Regions from separate parts of the Kitasatospora sp. Ki12 genome, predicted to be linked through region 1. Evidence: riboswitches for the same ligand, from Rfam matches in the RefSeq annotation. Region 1 holds a riboswitch; each other region holds the start of a gene.
The links. Region 1 has a riboswitch for cobalamin ahead of ACYP53_RS04260 (ribonucleoside-diphosphate reductase subunit alpha). Riboswitches for the same ligand answer to the same signal wherever they lie in the genome.
Positions count from the first base shown of each region.

Region 2: another riboswitch for cobalamin. It lies ahead of ACYP53_RS19205 (peptidase); the one in region 1 lies ahead of ACYP53_RS04260 (ribonucleoside-diphosphate reductase subunit alpha).
Region 3: another riboswitch for cobalamin. It lies ahead of ACYP53_RS00805 (cobalamin biosynthesis protein); the one in region 1 lies ahead of ACYP53_RS04260 (ribonucleoside-diphosphate reductase subunit alpha).

Region 1 covers NZ_BAAIHT010000001.1:1,005,695-1,011,536, reverse strand. Annotated here, with positions in the region: gene ACYP53_RS04260 (ribonucleoside-diphosphate reductase subunit alpha) at 1-1,023, opposite strand, end outside; cobalamin riboswitch at 1,214-1,343, opposite strand; gene ACYP53_RS04255 (glycosyltransferase family 39 protein) at 1,419-3,233, opposite strand; gene ACYP53_RS04250 (glycoside hydrolase family 26 protein) at 3,230-4,318, opposite strand; gene ACYP53_RS04245 (glycosyltransferase family 2 protein) at 4,324-5,742, opposite strand.
Region 2 covers NZ_BAAIHT010000002.1:351,520-357,361, forward strand. Annotated here, with positions in the region: gene ACYP53_RS19195 (prenyltransferase/squalene oxidase repeat-containing protein) at 1-4, opposite strand, end outside; gene ACYP53_RS19200 (flagellar hook-length control protein FliK) at 385-864, opposite strand; gene ACYP53_RS19205 (peptidase) at 894-1,973, opposite strand; cobalamin riboswitch at 2,075-2,194, opposite strand; gene ACYP53_RS19210 (FAD-dependent monooxygenase) at 2,318-3,850, opposite strand; gene ACYP53_RS19215 (NAD-dependent epimerase/dehydratase family protein) at 4,089-5,144, shown strand; gene ACYP53_RS19220 (sensor histidine kinase) at 5,179-5,842, opposite strand, start outside.
Region 3 covers NZ_BAAIHT010000001.1:183,876-189,717, forward strand. Annotated here, with positions in the region: gene ACYP53_RS00785 (CDP-alcohol phosphatidyltransferase family protein) at 1-331, shown strand, start outside; gene ACYP53_RS00790 (hypothetical protein) at 406-1,731, opposite strand; gene ACYP53_RS00795 (alpha/beta hydrolase family protein) at 2,330-3,466, opposite strand; gene ACYP53_RS00800 (helix-turn-helix domain-containing protein) at 3,745-4,428, opposite strand; cobalamin riboswitch at 4,626-4,758, shown strand; gene ACYP53_RS00805 (cobalamin biosynthesis protein) at 4,900-5,842, shown strand, end outside.

The sequences.
Region 1 (5,842 bases):
CATGAACTCGTCCGGGATCCAGTGCGCCAGGTTGAGGTTGTGGGTCCGGCGCGCCTCCTCGCCGGTGTTGTCGCGCAGCTCGAGGAACTCCTCGATGTCGGCGTGCCAGGTCTCCAGGTAGACGCAGGCGGCGCCCTTGCGGCGGCCGCCCTGGTTGACGGCGGCGACCGAGGAGTCGAGGGTGCGCAGGAACGGCACGATGCCGTTGGACTTGCCGTTGGTGCCGCGGATCAGGCTGCCGCGCGAGCGGATGCGCGAGTAGGACAGGCCGATGCCGCCGGCGTGCTTGGACAGCCGGGCGATCTGCGCGTAGCGGTTGTAGATCGAGTCCAGGTTGTCCAGCGGGGAGTCGAGCAGGTAGCAGCTCGACATCTGCGGGTGCCGGGTACCGGAGTTGAAGAGCGTCGGCGAGGAGGTCAGGTACTCCAGGCGGCTCATCAGGCCGTACAGCTCGGACACCTCGCGCACCGACTGCTCGCTGTCCCCGACCGCCAGACCACAGGCGACGCGGAGCAGGAAGTGCTGCGGGGTCTCGACCACCTTGCGGGTGATCGGGTGGCGCAGCAGGTAGCGGGACTGCACGGTGCGCAGGCCGAAGTACTCGAAGCGGTCGTCGCCGGCGGCGTCGATCAGGGCGTCCAGGGCGGCGGCGTGCTTGGCGACGAAGGCCGCGGTGGTGTCGCCGATCAGGCCCTCGGCGTGGCCGACGGCGATCGAGGCGGAGAAGGACGTGGAGCCCTGGCTGTTCGCCTCGTCGACGATCTCCAGCGCGAGCAGGCGGGCGGCGAGCTTCGAGTACTGCGGGTCCTCGGCGATCATCGACGCGGCGGCGTCCACGGCCAGCCCGCGCAGCTCGGCGAAGTCCGAGCCGGCGTGGCGGCCGCGCAGCGCGGCGGCGGCGACATGGCCGGGGTCGACCTCGGTGAGGTCGGCGCTGCGGTCGGTGAGCAGCCGCAGCAGGGCGCCGCCGGGGTCGGAGACCTTCGGGTCGGTGAAGGCGGTACCGGAGCCCTGGGCGGGCAGGGTGGCTGAGGCAGCGGTGGTCAAGGCGCTCTCTCCTGGCGGCGATCGGCGGCGGTGATCGGGGGTACCGGGCCGGTCGGGGCAGGGGAGCACGGCACGAACGCAGACGGCGTCGCGCGAGGTGTCTCCCCGGCCCGCCCGCGAGGCCCGGAGGTGTACTGCTGGTGCTGGCGCGGCCTCTGCGGGAGGGCCGTGGCGCAGGCCGTCGGCAGGTACTCGGACTCGCGGGGAGGGCCGTTCCGGCCGCCCGCTCACCGCTGCGGGGCAGTCCCGGATTCGCACCGGGTTCCCCTGCGTCGACAGCAGGATTGAGCATACATGTAGTGGCGCCTGACTGTGGCGGCACCATATGTTGTGCCTGTCGTGTCGCCCGTGCGGACCGGCGGGGTCGGCCGTCAGTGCTTGAGATAGACCTTGTACGTACTCGAATCGCCGGTCGGCGAGGTGAATTGGGCGACCAGCCGGTACTGCCCGGAGGCCGCCAGGGCGGCGCCCAGCGCCCGGTCGGTGGCCCTCGGCGCGGTGCTGTCGAGGACGACCACGGTGAACCAGCCGTCGCGGATCGCGGCGGTGCTCCCGTCGTCCCCGTGGTGCTGCACGCCGGCCGCGTCGCGGTAGTCCGTACCGGTACGGGCGGAGACCCACTGCTCGGGTGTGCTGACGGCCCCGAGGTAGTACTCGGCGAGCCCGTCGACCTCGGTGAGGTAGCGGCCCTGCGGCACCGCGTGCATCCGCAGGACGGCCAGCAGGCGGCCGGAGTCGGGCCCGTTCTGGTAGCGCAGGGCGGACTGCTCCAGACCCAGGGCGAGCAGCGCGACCCAGACCAGGATGCCCAGCTGGGGGTGGCGGAAGTGGGCGCCGACCAGCCGGGTCAGGCCGACCCCGGCGAGCGGGGCGGCGAGCAGCATGCCGTAGCCGAGGTGGCGGAACAGCGCGCCGGAGGTGCCGGTCCACAGGTGGGCGGCCGGCACGAGCAGGGCGGTGGCGGTCAGCGCGGTGCCGAGCAGGGCGCGCCGGCCGCGGGTGACGGGGACGGTGTCCCGCTCGGGCGCGTCGTGCTCGTTCATCTGCTCGCGGCGGACGTAGGCGATCGTCCCGGCCACCGCGAGGACGGTGAACAGGCCGCTCCACTGGAGGGTGGAGAACAGGACGGAGCCGGCCGAGCCGGGGGCGTTGCCCTGCGAGGGAGACCACCCGGCGACCTTGCCGAGCGTGCCGTACGGGAGCAGCAGGACGGCGGTGCCGGCGGCCAGCAGCAGCGCGCGCAGGGCGGCCCGGACGGGCCGGCCCGGCGGCCGGGAGGTGGCCGCCGCGAGGGCGACCAGGGCGGGGACCGCGAAGGCCGCGGAGTACGCGACGGCGCAGGCGAGCGCGGCGGCCGGGGCGGCGGTCAGGACCAGCGCCGGATGGCGCCGGGCGGTGAACACCGTGGCCCAGGCCGCGAGGGCGACCAGCAGGACGGCGAGGGACTCGGGGGCGGCGTAGAAGCCGACCACGACGGTGGACTGCAGGACGGCGTAGACGCCTATCGCGCAGATCGCGACCCGCTCGTTGAACAGCCGCCGGGTCAGCGAGTACAGCAGCACCGTGGTGACCAGCGCGAAGCCGAGGCTGAGCAGCCGGGCCCCCCAGATGCCGTCGGCGTCGGCGGCGGCCCCGGCCAGCGGCGGGTAGAGCCAGGGCGAGCCGTGGATCCGCTCGACCAGGTCGGTGGTGACCGGGGTGCCGTGCGTCAGGTGGGCGAGCTGCTGGCGCCCGGCGACCATGGCGGCGGCCTCGTCGGGGTGCGCGGCGGCGAGCAGCCGCAGCGAGAGCGCGGCCTGGACGGCCAGGACGGCGCCGAGCAGGCCGCGGGCGATCCAGCGGCGGCGGGGGCTGGTGCCCGGGTCCCAGCCGATCGCGGGGACCGGCGGGATGCTGTACGGGGCCAGGTCGATGCCGTCGGGGTTGTCCACGGCCACGGCCACGGCGACGGCCGCGCGGTCCGCGCGGTCCGCGCGGCCCGCGCGGGGCGCCGGGACGCCGGGTTCCCGGGCCGGGCCGGCGGTGTTCCCCGGGGCGGAGGCGTTCTCCGGGCCGGCGGTGTTCTCCGGCGCGGGGGTCTCCCGGGCGGGGTGCTCCTGCGCGGCGTTCTCCGGGGCGGGGTTCTCCGGGGTGGCGTTCTTCGGGCTGGCGTTCTTCGGGCTGGGGGAGGAGTCGCTGTTCATCATGGGTTCCGGAGGTCGAAGCCGTAACGGGGGGCGGACACCCGCCGCTTGAAGGCGGTGAGGGTGTCCGGAACGGTCTCGACCCGCCAGTCCGCCCGCTTGATCATGTTGAACCAGATGAAGCCGACGATGTCGTCGTGCGCCTCCAGCCCGGAGAACAGCTGGTCGACGAAGGCCTGTTGGTGTCTGCCCTGCTCGGCGGCGGTCTCGCTGATGAAGAAGGGCTTCTTGCAGAAGGTGCGGATCTCGGCCATGGTCGGCCCGTACAGGGCCTCGAAGGTCTTGGGGCCGTCGTTGGTGAAGTAGCCGGTCATGCCGGCCCAGTCGACGTAGGTGTCGCCCGGGTAGTACGGCGCCAGGCGGGTGTTGGGCGCGGGGACGGTGATGTTGGGGCTCCAGACCCAGATCACGTTGGTCGCCCCGGCCTGGTCGAAGAGGTCGTGGACGTGGCGCCAGGCGGCGACGAAGTCCTCCGGGCTGGCGGCCTGGCGGCCCCACGGGTACCAGTCGCCGTTCATCTCGTGCGCGATGCTGATGGCGATCGGCAGGTTGAGCTTGGCGACGGCCTTGGCGACGCCGCGTACGTAGTCGTCGGTGTCGCCGGCCGCGATCGCGGCGAGCGAGGGGTCGTGCGGCTCCCAGGCCATGAAGGGCAGTGCGCCGGCCTCGTGGATCCGGCGGACGCCGGCGGTGTCGAAGCCGCCCTTCCAGTGGGCGTAGAACTCCAGGACGTTGGGCTGCTTGCCGACCGTGCCGCTGTAGGCGGGCAGCGCGTCCATGGTGGCGGGCACGCCGGGCAGGGCGGCGCCGAGGTACTTGTTCTTCGGCTTGAGCAGCGGTGTGACGTCGTACGGGACGCCGGTCGGCAGGGCCTGGGGCTTGGCGGCAGCGGCGGGGGCACCGGTACCCGCGGAAGCGGCCGCGGCGCCCGGGGTGGCGGTGGCCTGGGCGGGCCGGCCGAGGCCCTCCTGCATCGCGAAGCCCGGGTCCTCAGGCCCGCAGGCGGTGGTGAGCAGCAGACCGGCGGTCAGCAGCGGGAGCGCCAGCCGGCGACGGAGCCGGGCGGCCCGTCGGGGGTGGGCGGTCATGGCGATCACACTGCTTCCGTGGGGTGGGGCTGGACGAGGACCCGGCCCACGATGGTGGCGTAGAAGAGGCCGGAGGCGAGCACGAGGGCGAAGTTCAGCGGGCCCATGGTGAGCATCCGCCAGATGCTCAGCAGCACCCAGAGCAGGGCCGTCCCGCCGCCCCAGGCGATGACGCCGATCCAGAACCGGCGGGTCTTGTTCTTCTTGGCGCCGCTGGAGCCGGTCGGCTGCCAGGCCATCCGGTTGCGGCGCAGGATGTCCCAGATGGCGAAGACGTGCGCCCAGCCGTACATCATCCGGGCCGCCCAGGCCTCCAGCCGGTAGGGGTTGCGGTGCCAGAGCGGGAAGACGACCGTCGCGTAGAGCAGCCCGGGCAGCACCAGCGCGGTGTTCTGCCAGCGGATCAGGTCGGGCCGGGCGAGCAGCAGCACGATCGGGATGAGCGGCGAGACGAGGGTGAACAGCGCCGTGTGGATGTAGTAGAAGAACCCGGAGAGGTAGCAGGCGCGGGTGACCGGCCGCAGCTTGGTGGTCCAGAACTTCTTGCTGCCGAGCAGGCTCATCGAGCCGGTGCACCAGCGGTACTGCTGGTTGAAGAAGCCGCCGACGTTGTCGGGGCAGACCCCGGTGGCCAGCGCGACGGGTATGTACTGGAGGTCCCAGCCCAGGCGGCGCAGGTCGAAGCCGGTGTGCACGTCCTCGGAGTGGCCGATCAGCGTGGTGCCGCCGTTCTCCTCCAGCGCGGCCCGCCGGTATATCGCGCAGCTCCCGACGCAGATGGCGCCGTCGTTGCGCTGCCGGGAGACCTGGACGGTCCGGTAGAACAGCTCCTGGACGGCGCCGGCGCCGCGCTCGATCCAGTTCTGCGAGTCCAGGATGCGGAAGAACTGCGGGGACTGGACGATGCCGAGCCGGGGGTCGGCCTCCAGGTAGGGGACCATCTCGTTCAGCAGGTCCGGCCGGGGCGCGAAGTCGGCGTCCAGGATGAGGATGTAGTCGCTGTCGGAGTTGCGGAAGCCGAACTGCAGGTTGCCGGCCTTCTTGAACCAGCCGAGCTTGTCGCGGGTGCCGTAGACGAACTCGAAGTCGACGGCCATCTGCGCGAGCTGCGGGCTGTTGCTGTCGTCGAGGACGTACGGGGTGACCTCGCCCGGGTACTGGTCGCGCAGCCGGGCGACGTGCGTCCAGGTGTTGTGCAGCACCTCGATCGGCTCGCCGGCGACGGGCAGGAAGATGTCGACGGTCGGGTAGTGCTCGGGCTGCCAGCCCTTGACCAGGGCGCGGTGCGCGGCCAGGTCGAAGGTCTGGTTGAAGCCGTGCACCCACCGGGAGATCAGGTAGTAGACGATGGTGAAGGCGAGCGCCGGGACGAACACCAGGAACCACGGCGTCGCGCTCAGCAGGCCGATCTCGCTGGCGACCATGCAGGCGAAGCTGACGAGGGAGAAGCAGGTCAGCACCCAGAGGTTGGTGCGGGCGTACAGGTACTTCTCGGTGTTGTCCGGCGGCTGGGGGAGCAGGCCC
Region 2 (5,842 bases), on a different contig from region 1:
TCACGACGACTCCCTGGTCGGTCGACGCGGGAGACAACGGCGCAGCCTGCGGTCACCCCGGGAAGGGGGGACCGCCCTGACCGCGTCGTAGTCCGCGACGACGCAAGTGCTCTGTGAACAGGCCCCCGGTCCAGGCATTCCGGCTCACCCACCGGGTGGTGGGCCTACGGTTGCGGGTCAGCGCCGGAGTCGGACCGGCTTCCCCTGAATGCCGAGGGCAAAAATCGTTTCATCAGACCACAGTGCTGGATTCGGAGTCAACGGACCGTCAGACCGCCGCCCCGGGCTCCGGCGGCACCCGCGTCGCCATGGTGCCGCCGGTCCGGAACGTCGGAGGGCGCGCCGGCGCCCCGGGACGGCCGAGAGCGTGCCGGCGGGCGGGTGTCAGGGCGCCGTGACGCCCGGCTGGGCGCCCGCCCCGAAGGACCAGCCCTCGACGTCGCCGGGCGCCGGGTTGTAGCTGCCCGCACCCAGATTGCTGTACGACCAGGGGCCGCCGTGCTGGGCGTGCCAGTACGACCAGTAGGCGCTGCCGGTCGGGTTGGTGCAGGTCGTCGGCAAGGCGTTGATCTTGCAGACGAAGCCCGGGAAGCGCGGGTGGAAGGCGTACGAGAATCCGGCGCCGGTCAGCGCGGCGAGCCCGCTGGCCGGGTCGCCGGGGGCGCAGCCGGTCTCGATGCCGCCGCCGACGGCGGTGAAGTCGACCACGACGGTGACCCCGGTCGTGCCGTCGCAGGAGGCGGCCCGGGCCTGCGGGGCCTGGACGGCGGAGACGCCGAGCAGGCCGGCGGTGAGAGCCGCGACGGCGGCGACGGAGCCGAGCGCACGGCGGGCCGCACGGGCCCGGGTGAAGGTACCGGTCATGAGTGAAGTCCTCCTGATGTCAGGCGAGTTCAGCGTGCGGCCGGGGCCGGGCAAGCGAGGGTGGGCGCGTCGGGGCGCGCCCCGGCGGCCGAGAGGGTGGCCAGCGGGGTGCCGGCCAGGCCGAGGACGGCCTGGGCGGTGGCCCGGGCACCGGTGGCCCCGTTGAAGCCGGACGCGTCGTAGGCGACCGCGCCGCGCGCCGCCGGGTCGGCGGAGCAGCCCTGCTGGAACTTCACCAGCCGGCTCCAGCCCTTGAGGCCGGTGCCGTAGTGCCCGCCGGCCAGCAGCGTCTGCGTTGCCAGGCCGGTGGTGTTGGCGTTGGAGGCGGTCGCCCCGGCCGCCGCGAAGCCGCCGTCGGCGTTCTGGTGGGCGGTCAGCCAGGTCAGGCCCGCGTTCGCCTTGGTGGTGCGGCCGGTGGCGGCGAGGGCCTGGACGGCCAGCGCGGTGGCGTCCGAGTCACTGGTGCAGGAGGTCTGGCCGAAGGAGACGGGGAAGCCGCCGTCCGCGCACTGGCTGTTCGCGAGGAAGTCCACGGCCGCCGCCGGGGCGTCACCGGGCGTACGGTGCAGGGCGATCAGGGCCAGCGACTGGCCGAAGGCGTTGCTGTAGTCGCCCCACTGCGAGCGGTCGGAGAAGCGGCCCTCGGCGGTCTGCAGCGAGCGCAGCCGGGCCGGCAGGTCGACCCCGCCGAAGCCCGCCGGGTTCCCGCCGCGCACCTCGACGGCCAGCAGCAGCTTGGCGGTGGCGCCCGCGTAGGCCTCGGTGGTGCCGTCGCCGAGGTAGCCGCTGATCACCTCGGGCTTCGCCAGCCAGGCGGTGGCCTTGGCGGCGGCCTGGTCGGAGCTGTGCGAGGCGGCGAAGGCGAGCACGGCGTCGACGGTCAGGCCCTGGTCGGGGTAGGCGGTGCCGTTGAAGACGGACTCGAAGTGGTCCCCGTCGACGAGCTGCCGGGCCAGCCAGCCGGCCGCGGCGGCGTCCGGACGGACGGTCCGGGACGACGTCGTGTCGGCCTGGGCGGCGGTGGCGGCCGGAAGCGCGGTGGCGAGGGCAAGGGCGGGTATCGCGAGCAGACCGAGCGGGCGGAGGAGGGTGCGGCGGAGCGCGGGCATGGAGTGCCTTTCCGGGCCTGGACGCAGGGGCCCGAAGGACGTCGGCAACGCGCCGGGGCAGCCCTCGGAGCTCCGGCCCGCAGACCACGACGGGAGGAGGGGACGACACACCTCCGCCGACGGGTACTCGGGCTCGCCACCGACGCGGGTCGGCGGCCTACCGTTGCGGGTCAGCGCCGGATTCGGACCGGACTTCCCCCGACGGCGGAGTCAGAACATGACGGCTCATCATGGCGAAACCGCAAAGATCCGGTCAAGGGATCGTGCGCCACATCACGGCATCGGTGACGGTTGGCCGGGGTGGGCCGGCGGGGCCCACCCCGGCGGTGGTTCGAAGACGGGCCCTACGCCCGCAGCAGCGCCTGGTAGGCGTGCAGCGGCGCGTCGTCGTCCAGTGGGGCGATCGCGGCGACGTAGCCGTCCGGGCGGACCATGATCCGGCCGCCGTTCGGCAGGCCGTAGCGGGCGGCCGCGTGGCCGTCGGGGTCCTGGAGCGCGGCGTCGTAGCCCGTCGAGGCAGGGGCGTTGGCGCCGACCAGGAGTTGACGTACCGTCAGACCTCTCACCGGTGCGGGTGCCGAGCCGTCGACCGCCACGGTGAGCAGCACGTGCTCGTGGGCTCCGGCGAGCGCCGCGCGCAGCTCCGGGCCGGCCGCGGGGAGGTGGTCACCGGCGTGCAGGTCGCCGCCGCCGCGGCCCCGGACCACGATCGGGCTCCTGCGGTACGCGACCGCGGTCTCCTCGGTGCGGTCGGCCATCGCCTGGCGGACCGGGGCGAGGCCGGTGAGCAGGTGCATCCCCTTGTTGCGCAGCTTCTGCGCGATCGGGTTGGCGAGGGTGGCGACCCGGGTGAGCGTGCCGGCGAACTGGATCACCTGGGCTCCGACCGGGTGGCGCTCCGCGTGGTAGCTGTCCAGTACGGCCGGGCCGGCCTGGCCGGTGCTGACGAGGGCGAGCTTCCAGGCCAGGTTGTGGGCGTCCTGGATGCCGGTGTTCATGCCCTGGCCGCCGGCCGGGCTGTGCACGTGCGCCGCGTCGCCGGCCAGCAGGACCCGGCCGACCCGGTACTCGGGCACCTGGGCGTGGTGCACTTCGAAGACGGTGAGCCAGCGGGAGTCGCGGATGCGGATCGGGCGCTCGGCGCGCTCGTCCACCACCTGCTGCAGCCACTCCCGGGTGGCGGTGCGCTGCTCGTCCGTGGGGATGTTCGCGATCAGTCGCAGCCGGTCCCCCTCCATGGGGAAGACCAGCAGCGGGCCGTCGTGCGGCGAGAAGAAGGTGTACATGCTGTGCGGGTCGAGGTCGTGGTCGGCGTTCACGTCGCCCATCAGGAACTTCTCGCCCTTGAACTTCCCGGCGAGGGCGCTGCCGACCAGCTTGCGTGCCTGGCTGTGCCCGCCGTCGGCGCCCACCAGCCAGCCCGTACCGGCGGCCTCCTGACGCCCGTCGGCGTGCTCCAGCACCGCCTGGACGCCGTGCTCGTCCTGCGTCAGGCCGGTCAGGGTCACCTCGCGCTCGACGGTGACGCCGTGACCGGCGAGCGCCGCGGTGAGGATGCGCTCGGTCTCGGTCTGCGCGACGGTCACCGAGTACGGGAACGGGCTGTCCACCAGGTCGAGGGCGATCCGGGCCACCACCTCGCCGTCCGCGTGCATCTCCATCCCCGTGGTCCGGACCCCGGCCCGGATCAGCTCGTCCACCAGGCCCAGCCGCTCGAACATCTCCAGGCTGCGGGCGTGCACGACGATGGCGCGCGACTCCGTGGTGGGCTCTGCCAGCCGGTCGACGATCCGCACCGGCACCCCGCGCCTGGCCAGCTCCAACGCGGCGGTCAGCCCCACCGGGCCCGCACCCACGACGATGATCGGGTCGCTCATCAGTAGTCCTCACGTTCGTGCCGACGACGACGGACCGGACGGACCGGTCGAACCGGACGGACCGGACGGATCGTCAACCACCTTGTGTGTCAGCTTGATCGGCGCGAAGCCTATCGATCACACGTGCGATCGCCACCCCATTTCCCGTACCCGGCGGGGAACGCCAGGCCTTACGGATCGCTGACGCCGTCCCGTGGCGACGGCCCGGTGGGCGGGCCGGCCGGTAGCGTCCCAGGTCATGAGGATTCTGGTCACCGGCGGCGCCGGGTTCATCGGTTCGACGGTCGTGCGCGCCCTGGCCGCCGCGGGCCACGAGGTCCGGGTGCTGGACGCGCTGCTGCCCGCGGTCCACCCGTCGGGGTCGGCTCCCGAGCTGCCGGCCGGCGTCGACTTCCGGCACGGCGACGTACGGGACGCGGCCACGGTGGAGCACGCCCTGGCCGGGGTGGACGCGGTCTGCCACCAGGCGGCGATGGTCGGCCTCGGGCTCGACCTCGACGACGCGCCCGCGTACGCCGGCTGCAACGACCTCGGTACGGCGGTGCTCCTGTCCGCGATGGCCCGCGCACGGGTGCGGAACCTGGTCCTGGCCGGATCGATGGTGGTCTACGGCGAGGGCCGGTACGCCTGTCCGGAGCACGGGGCCGTGGCGCCCGGTCCGCGGCGGCCGGAGGACCTCGACGCGGGCCGGTTCGAGCCGCCGTGCCCGGTGTGCGGGGCCCCGCTCCGGCCGGGCCTGGTGGCGGAGGAGGCGCCGGGCGATCCCCGGAACGTGTACGCGGCGACCAAGCTCGCCCAGGAGCACCTGGCCTCCGCCTGGGCCCGCGCCTGCGGCGGATCCGTCCTGGCGCTGCGCTACCACAACGTCTACGGCCCGGGCATGCCGCGCGACACCCCGTACGCCGGGGTGGCCTCGCTGTTCCGCTCGGCGCTCGCCCGCGGCGAGGCGCCCCGGGTGTTCGAGGACGGCGGCCAGCGCCGGGACTTCGTCCATGTCGACGACGTCGCGGCGGCCAACCTCGCCGCCCTGGCGGACGTCCGCGAGCGGCCGCCGGGCCACGCCCGGGCGTACAACGTGGGCAGCGGGGAGGTGCGCACCATCGGCGAGATGGCCCGGGCGCTGGCGGACGCCCACGGCGGGCCGGCGCCGGTGGTGACCGGCGAGTACCGGCTCGGGGACGTCCGGCACATCACCGCCGACTCCTCCCGGCTGCGGGCGGAGCTGGGCTGGCGGGCCCGGGTGCCGTTCCGCGCGGGGATGGCCGAGTTCGCCGCCGCGGCCCTGCGGGCCTGACCGCCCAGGGGCCTACCCCCCCCCGCGGCCCCGCCTACCCGCGCGCCGCCGGGAGCGCGATCTCGAAGCAGCAGCCCCCGGCGACGTTGTGCACCCGGGCCCGGCCGGAGTGGGCCTCGACGATGCCGCGGACGATGGCCAGGCCGAGCCCGGCCCCGCTGTCCCCGCCCTCACCGGGATCACGCCGCGGCGTCCGGGCGCTGCTGCCGCGCCAGCCGGTCTCGAACACCCGGGAGAGGTCCTGTTCCGGGATCCCTCCGCAGCCGTCGGTGACCGAGAGGACGACCTCGTCCACCTCCCGGCGGGCCGAGACCGCCACGACGCCGTCCTCGGGCGTCGAGCGGATCGCGTTGACGAGGAGGTTGCCCAGCACCCGGGTGATCTCGCGGCTGTCCACCTCGACCGGCTCGGCGGCGACCTGACGGCCCTCCAGCCGGACGCCGCGCCGGCGGGCCAGCGGGTGGGCGCCGGCCAGCGCGTCGTCGACCAGGTCGTAGACGGACACCCGGGACACCGTCAGGGACAGCGCGCCGGCCTGGATGCGGGAGAGTTCGAAGAGGTCGTCGACCATGCCGGTGAGCCGCTCCACCTCGGCGCGGATCCGCGTCAGGTACTGCTCCGGCTCGTCGGCCACCCCGTCCTCCAGGGCTTCGGCCATGGCGCGCAGCCCGGCGAGCGGGGTGCGCAGGTCGTGGGAG
Region 3 (5,842 bases), 820 kb from region 1:
CATGACGGTCATCGCGATCGTGCTGCTCGACCCGCCGTTCCTGCCCGGTCTGCTCGCCATCTTCGGCGCCGCTTACCTGATGGTCAGCCGGATCGAGTACCCCAAGCCGCAGGGGCTGCTGGCCACCGCCACGCTCTGCTGGATCGTGGTCTCCATCGGCTGCCTGGCCGCCTGGGCCACCGGGCTGCCCGGCGGCGACGCGCTCATGCACGTCGGCGCGTTCGCCCAGATCACGCTCGCGGCCATGGCGCCGCTGCTGGTCATCCGCCGCAAGGTGGGCCAGAAGGTCGGCGACGTCCGCGCCCGACGGGCCGAGTCGCGCCTCGGCTGATCCCCGCCTTATGACGAAGGGCCCGGAACCGCATCGGTTCCGGGCCCTTCGTCGTTCTCACCTGCCTGCGGTGGCTACGCGCCGCCGGTGTGCACGCTGAACGCCGAGCGGCGGGCCGCCCTGGCCACCCCCGGGTCCGGGTGCACGCTGGAGACCGCCGTCAGCACCGAGGCCGCCCGCGGGTGCCCGGACTGCCGGGCCCGGGCGAACAGCCGCACCGGATCGCCCGCCGCGGCGCCCTCGACGTGGCCCACCAGCAGCTCCACCTCGCCGTGGTCCAGCACCGCCGCCGCCGTGTCCACCCAGAGCCAGGCCGCGTCCGCCGCGCCCAGCACATCCGCCGGGGAGACCCCCTCGTCCGCGCGCTCGGCCAGCCACAGCAGCGCGTACGGGCGCAGCACCGGCTCGTCCACCGACGCCCGCACCGCCTGCTCCGCCGGACCGCCGGCCACCCGCAGCGCCTCGAAGGCGAGCCCGCGCACCAGCGCGTCGTCGCCCTGCGCCGCGTCCAGCAGCTCCGCCACCGCGCGGTCCGCCGGACGGGCCGCGACCCAGGCCCGGTACTCGGCCCGGGCCGGGCCCGGCGAGTAGTCGGCGCACGCGTTCAGCAGCTCGAAGGCGCTCTGCTCGATGTGCCCGGCCGCGGTCTGCGCGACCGTGCAGATCTCCTCCAGCTTCGCCCGCACCGCCCAGTGGCCGAGCGGCGACAGGTCGGCGGCATCGTCCCTGCGCGTCAGGGCGCCGACCGCCGCCAGGCCGTCCAGCATCCAGTCCAGGACGGCGGCCACGTCCGAGGGCGAGGCCGGGGTGTCGATCTGCGGCTCCCGGCAGGTGCCGCGGACCGCGGACACCGCGGAGGCCGCGTGCGGCACCGGCGACAGCCCCGGGCCACCGGGCCCGCCGCCGACCCGGCGCTCGTCCAGGCCCCGGCGCAGCAGCTCCAGCAGCTCGCTCTCCGGCACCGGGCCGTCCACCAGGTGCAGGAAGGAGAGCAGCTGCGGGGCCTGGTCCACGGCCTGCCCGGCCAGCACGGCGAACACCCCGCGCAGCGCGGCGGGCGGCACCGGGGCGAGCAGGGTCCAGGCGTCGAACAGCGCGGACCAGCCGCGCACCACGGCCTCGTCGTCGTGCTCCCAGGCGTGCAGGCGCCAGCCCGGGCCGGCCCCGTTGTCCCGGGCCTCCACCAGGCCGACCAGGAGCGCCTGCCCCCAGGCCTTGGTGGCGGCGCCGACGGTCATGGCCAGGGCCCGGCCCGCCGCACGGGCGTCGTCCGGGAGCAGCTCGCCACGCTTGTCGACTTCCTCCAGCTCCCCGGCCCAGCGGGCGATCCGGACGGCGTCCACCAGCATCCGACGGGCCAGCGGGGCCAGCTCGGCCGGCGCGGGGAAGCCCTCGGGCACGGGAACCCGGCCCCGCCCGGGAGCCGGCACGGGACCCCGTCGCCGGGGTACGGCGTTACGGGGTACACCCGCCCCGGTCGGCCTGCCACCGTCGGGCCGGTGGGCCGTACCGGGGAGACGGGTCACCGTCGCACCGGTACCGATCGTCGGCGGGAGCGGGGCATCACGGTCGCGCGGATTCCGAGACGTCACGTCGAGCAGTCTTCCCCTTGTACGGGCCTTCTGTCACATCCGGTTGTCCGTACGACCGGACGACCGGTGGCCGCACCTCCGCAAGATCGGGCAACAGAGGCAAACCGCCTGGCCGGAAACGTGTGGCCTGCTCATGCCAGGTGCGCCGGAACGGTCGCTGGGCCCGTTCGAGTGGTCACGCAGCGTGTCGGCGGGGCCGGAGGGCGGGACCAAAGTTGTGCCTCCGACTGGCCGATGTTCGCCGCACCCGCCGACGGAACCCTCGACTCCCGCTGGGGCTGTCCAGCCCGAATCCAGCCCGAACCCGGACGGATGGCGGCCGGATGGGGGGCCGGAGCGTGCCGATCGTGGAGCGCGAGAAGTCGGCTCCGTCGACTTCTCGCGCTCCGGCCGCTCCCGTCGGCGGTCAGAGCAGCGGGGTGAGCCAGCGGCGGAGGAGTTCGGTGTAGTGGTCGGGGGCGGTGTTCCAGAGGGTCGCGTGGTCGCCGCCGGGGAAGGAGCTGAGGCTGACCACGTCCGGGCGGGCCGCGGCGAGGCGTTCGGCGCTGCTGAACGGGGAGACCTGGTCGGTGGGGCTGTGCAGGAGCAGAGTGGGCACCCGCAGGTCGGCGCCCTCGGCGATGCGGGAGAAGTCGGCGAGGTCGACGCCGGTGCGGCCCTGCGCGGCGAGGGCGCCGAGTTCGGCGACCGCACCGCGCAGGCCGAGCCGTTCGGCGTCGCGGCGGGCGGTGCCGGGCAGGTCGAGGACCGGCGAGTCGAGGATCAGGCCGCTGATCGCGTGCGCCCAGGCCGAGCGGGCGGCCGTCTGCAGGACCATGGTGGCGCCGACCGACCAGCCGTACAGGACGACCCGGCCCGCGCCGTTCTCCAGCGCCAGCCGTACCGCGGCCTCGACGTCGCGCCACTCGGTCTCGCCGAAGTGGCTGTACCCGTCCGGGGAGGCGGGGGCGCCCTCGTCGCCGCGGTAGGTGACGGAGAGGACGGGCAGGCCGAGGCGGTCCAGCACGGGCAGGACGGGGAGGGTCTGCTGGCGGTCGGCCCCTGGGCCGTGGACGAGGACCACCCAGGTGCCGCGCTTGCCGTGGAGGTACCAGGCGGGGAGGTCGCCGAGTTCGCCGTCGGCGGCGATCTCGGTGTAGGCGAGGCCGAACGCCCGGGTGGGGTCGCCGAGGTGGACGCGCGGGGTGAAGCGGACCTCGGTGCCGGGGGCGAGGGTGCCCTGGTCGGCGCGGACCAGCCGGCGGGTGACGCCCTGCTCGTCGCTGCGCAGGACCTCCTCGACGACCGCGTGCCCGCCGTCCGCCCACTCGACCGCCCAGCGGCCCGGGTGCCGGCTCTCCGGCCCGGGGCTGAAGGTGATCCGGCCGGTGCCGAGGCTCCGGACGACGACCGGCCCGGACTCCTGGACGGCGGTCACCGGGCGGAGCATCCGCTCGGAGGCCCGGCGGCCGACCACCAGGACCACGGCCCCGGCCCCGACGGCGGCGGCCGCCACGGCGGCAGCGGTTCCCCAGCGCATATCGTTCCCCGCTCTGTTGCTCACGGACCGGACGGTGTTCGTGCACCAGTCCACCGGCGCCCCGCCCGCCCGGCCACCGGACTGGGCCGTCCGGGTCACTCGGCGGGGCCCCGGGGCGTGTCTTGTGGATCTTGTCGGATCAGGCCGCGGCGTCAGGGTGCGTGCATCGCAAGGCGGAGGAGGGAGTCCATGCGGTGGGGGCACCTCCCGGCCGAAGGCTGGGGGCCATCGGCGACTGACGACAACGCGGCGAGGTGCGTGCCCTGGCGTCGCGGACCCGGCAAAGATCCACAAGACACGCCCTAGGGGGACTCGGTGGTGAGGAGGTGCCAGAAGCGGGGGACGAGGGTGTCGGTGGCGGGAGGCGGGGTGGCGCGGGTGGTGGCGCCCCAGTGGGTGGGGACGTGGTGCTCCTGGTGGAGGGTGGCGAGGACGGCGGCGAGGGTGTCGGCGGGGGCCGGGACGATCCGGGTGAGGGCGCGGAGGTGGGGCTGCCAGCGGCCGGCGACGCACTGGCGGAGGAGGTGGTCGAGTTCCGCGAGGCGGCCGGTGGCCGCGACGAGTTCGGGCAGGGTCAGGTCGAGGGTGTCGGCGAGGGCGCGGGTCTGGTCCTCGTCGCCGTCCCACCGGTCGGTCAGTTCGGCCTGCCGGTAGGCGGCCAGGGTGGTGCCGGTGCGGTCGGCGACGGCGGCCTGGCCGAGTTCGCGGGCGACCCGGTGGTCGCGCAGCCGGACCGGGCGGCCGTCCATCAGCTGGGCGGCGGGGCACCAGAGGGTGCGGGCGAGGGCGATGAACTCCGGTTCGCTGGGGCGCAGCTCGCCGTTCTCCCAGGCGAGGACGTGGGCGGGCAGCAGCCGGACGCCGTGCGCGGCCATGCCCTCGGCGACCTGGTCGGGGGTCAGGCCGAGGTCCGCCCGGTGGGCGCGGGCGGCCGCGGGCGAGAACGGCACCGGGGGCGGGGCGGTGGGGGGCTTTCTGCGGCGCATGGCACCGAACGCTAGGCGCGGACCACGGCGCGGCCCCACCGACCGAACGCACGGAATGGCCGGTACCGGAGCGGTGCGCCGCTGGGCGATCCCACAGCCCGTCGGCCGGTCTCCCGTGTGACCAACCCCTCCGTGACCTCGGTTGACTCCCGGTTCGGGCGCGTGATGGGATCCTGGGGCCAATCGGAGGCATGGAGAGGAAGCCGGTGCGAGTCCGGCGCGGTCCCGCCACTGTCACCGGGGAGCACGCTCGGAAACAATCGCCACGGCGGGCCGTCAGAAGCCGCTGGAAGGCCCCGGGGGTGCGTCCGACCCGGAAGCCAGGAGACTCTCGCCCCCGCTACGTCGATCCAGGGCGCGGACCCTGAGTGAGGACACGCACGCAATGCAGGCTGCCCCGCCCTGTCGGACTCCGAGCGGCCTTCCGCCGTGTTCCTCCTTGTTCTTGTTCTGCTCTCCGTCGTGCGGCCGATGACCTCTCCGCTGGCCCGCGCCGCCGTGTTCGCGCTGGGCGCCGTCGCGGGCTACGCCGCCGACGCCCGGTTCGCCGATCCGCGCCGGGGCCATCCGGTGGCGCTCTTCGGCAGCGCCGCGACCCGGCTGGAGCGGCGGCTGTGGCGGGACGACCGGGCGGCCGGGGCCGGGTACACGGCGCTGTGCGTGGGCGCGGTCGCGGCGGGCGCGCTCGCCCTGGACCGTACGGTGGGCCGGCGTCCGCTGGGCCGGGCGGCCCTGGCGGCGGCCGCGACCTGGACGGTGCTCGGCGGCACCTCGCTGACCCGGGAGGCCCGGACGATCGGCCGCTCGCTGGCGGACGGCGACCTGCCGGCCGCCCGGGAGCGGCTGCCGCACCTGTGCGGGCGGGACCCGAGCGCGCTGGACGGGCAGCAGATCGCCCGCGCGGTGGTCGAGTCGGTGGCCGAGAACACCGCCGACGCCGTGGTGAACGCGCTGGCCTGGGGCGCCCTCGCGGGCACGCCCGGCCTGCTGGCGTTCCGCGCGGTGAACACCCTGGACGCCATGGTGGGCCACCGCTCGCCGCGCTACGCCCGGTTCGGCTGGGCCTCGGCCCGGCTGGACGACGTAGCGGGCTGGCCCGGTGCCCGGCTGACCGCGCTGCTGACGGTGGCCGCCGCCCCGCACCCCCGGACGGCCTGGCGGGTCTGGCGGCGCGACGGCTCCGCGCACCCGAGCCCGAACGCGGGCCAGGCGGAGTCGGCGTTCGCCGGCGCGGTGGGCGTCCGGCTGGGCGGGACGCTGCGGTACGGGGAACGGGTGGAGCACCGTCCGGTGCTGGGCGAGGAGCTGCGGCCGGTGACGGTGGACGACATCGAGCGGGCTTGCGCGCTCTCCCGGCGGGTGGGCGCGCTGGCGCTGGGTACGACGGTCGCGGGGCACGTCCTGCTGCGCGCGC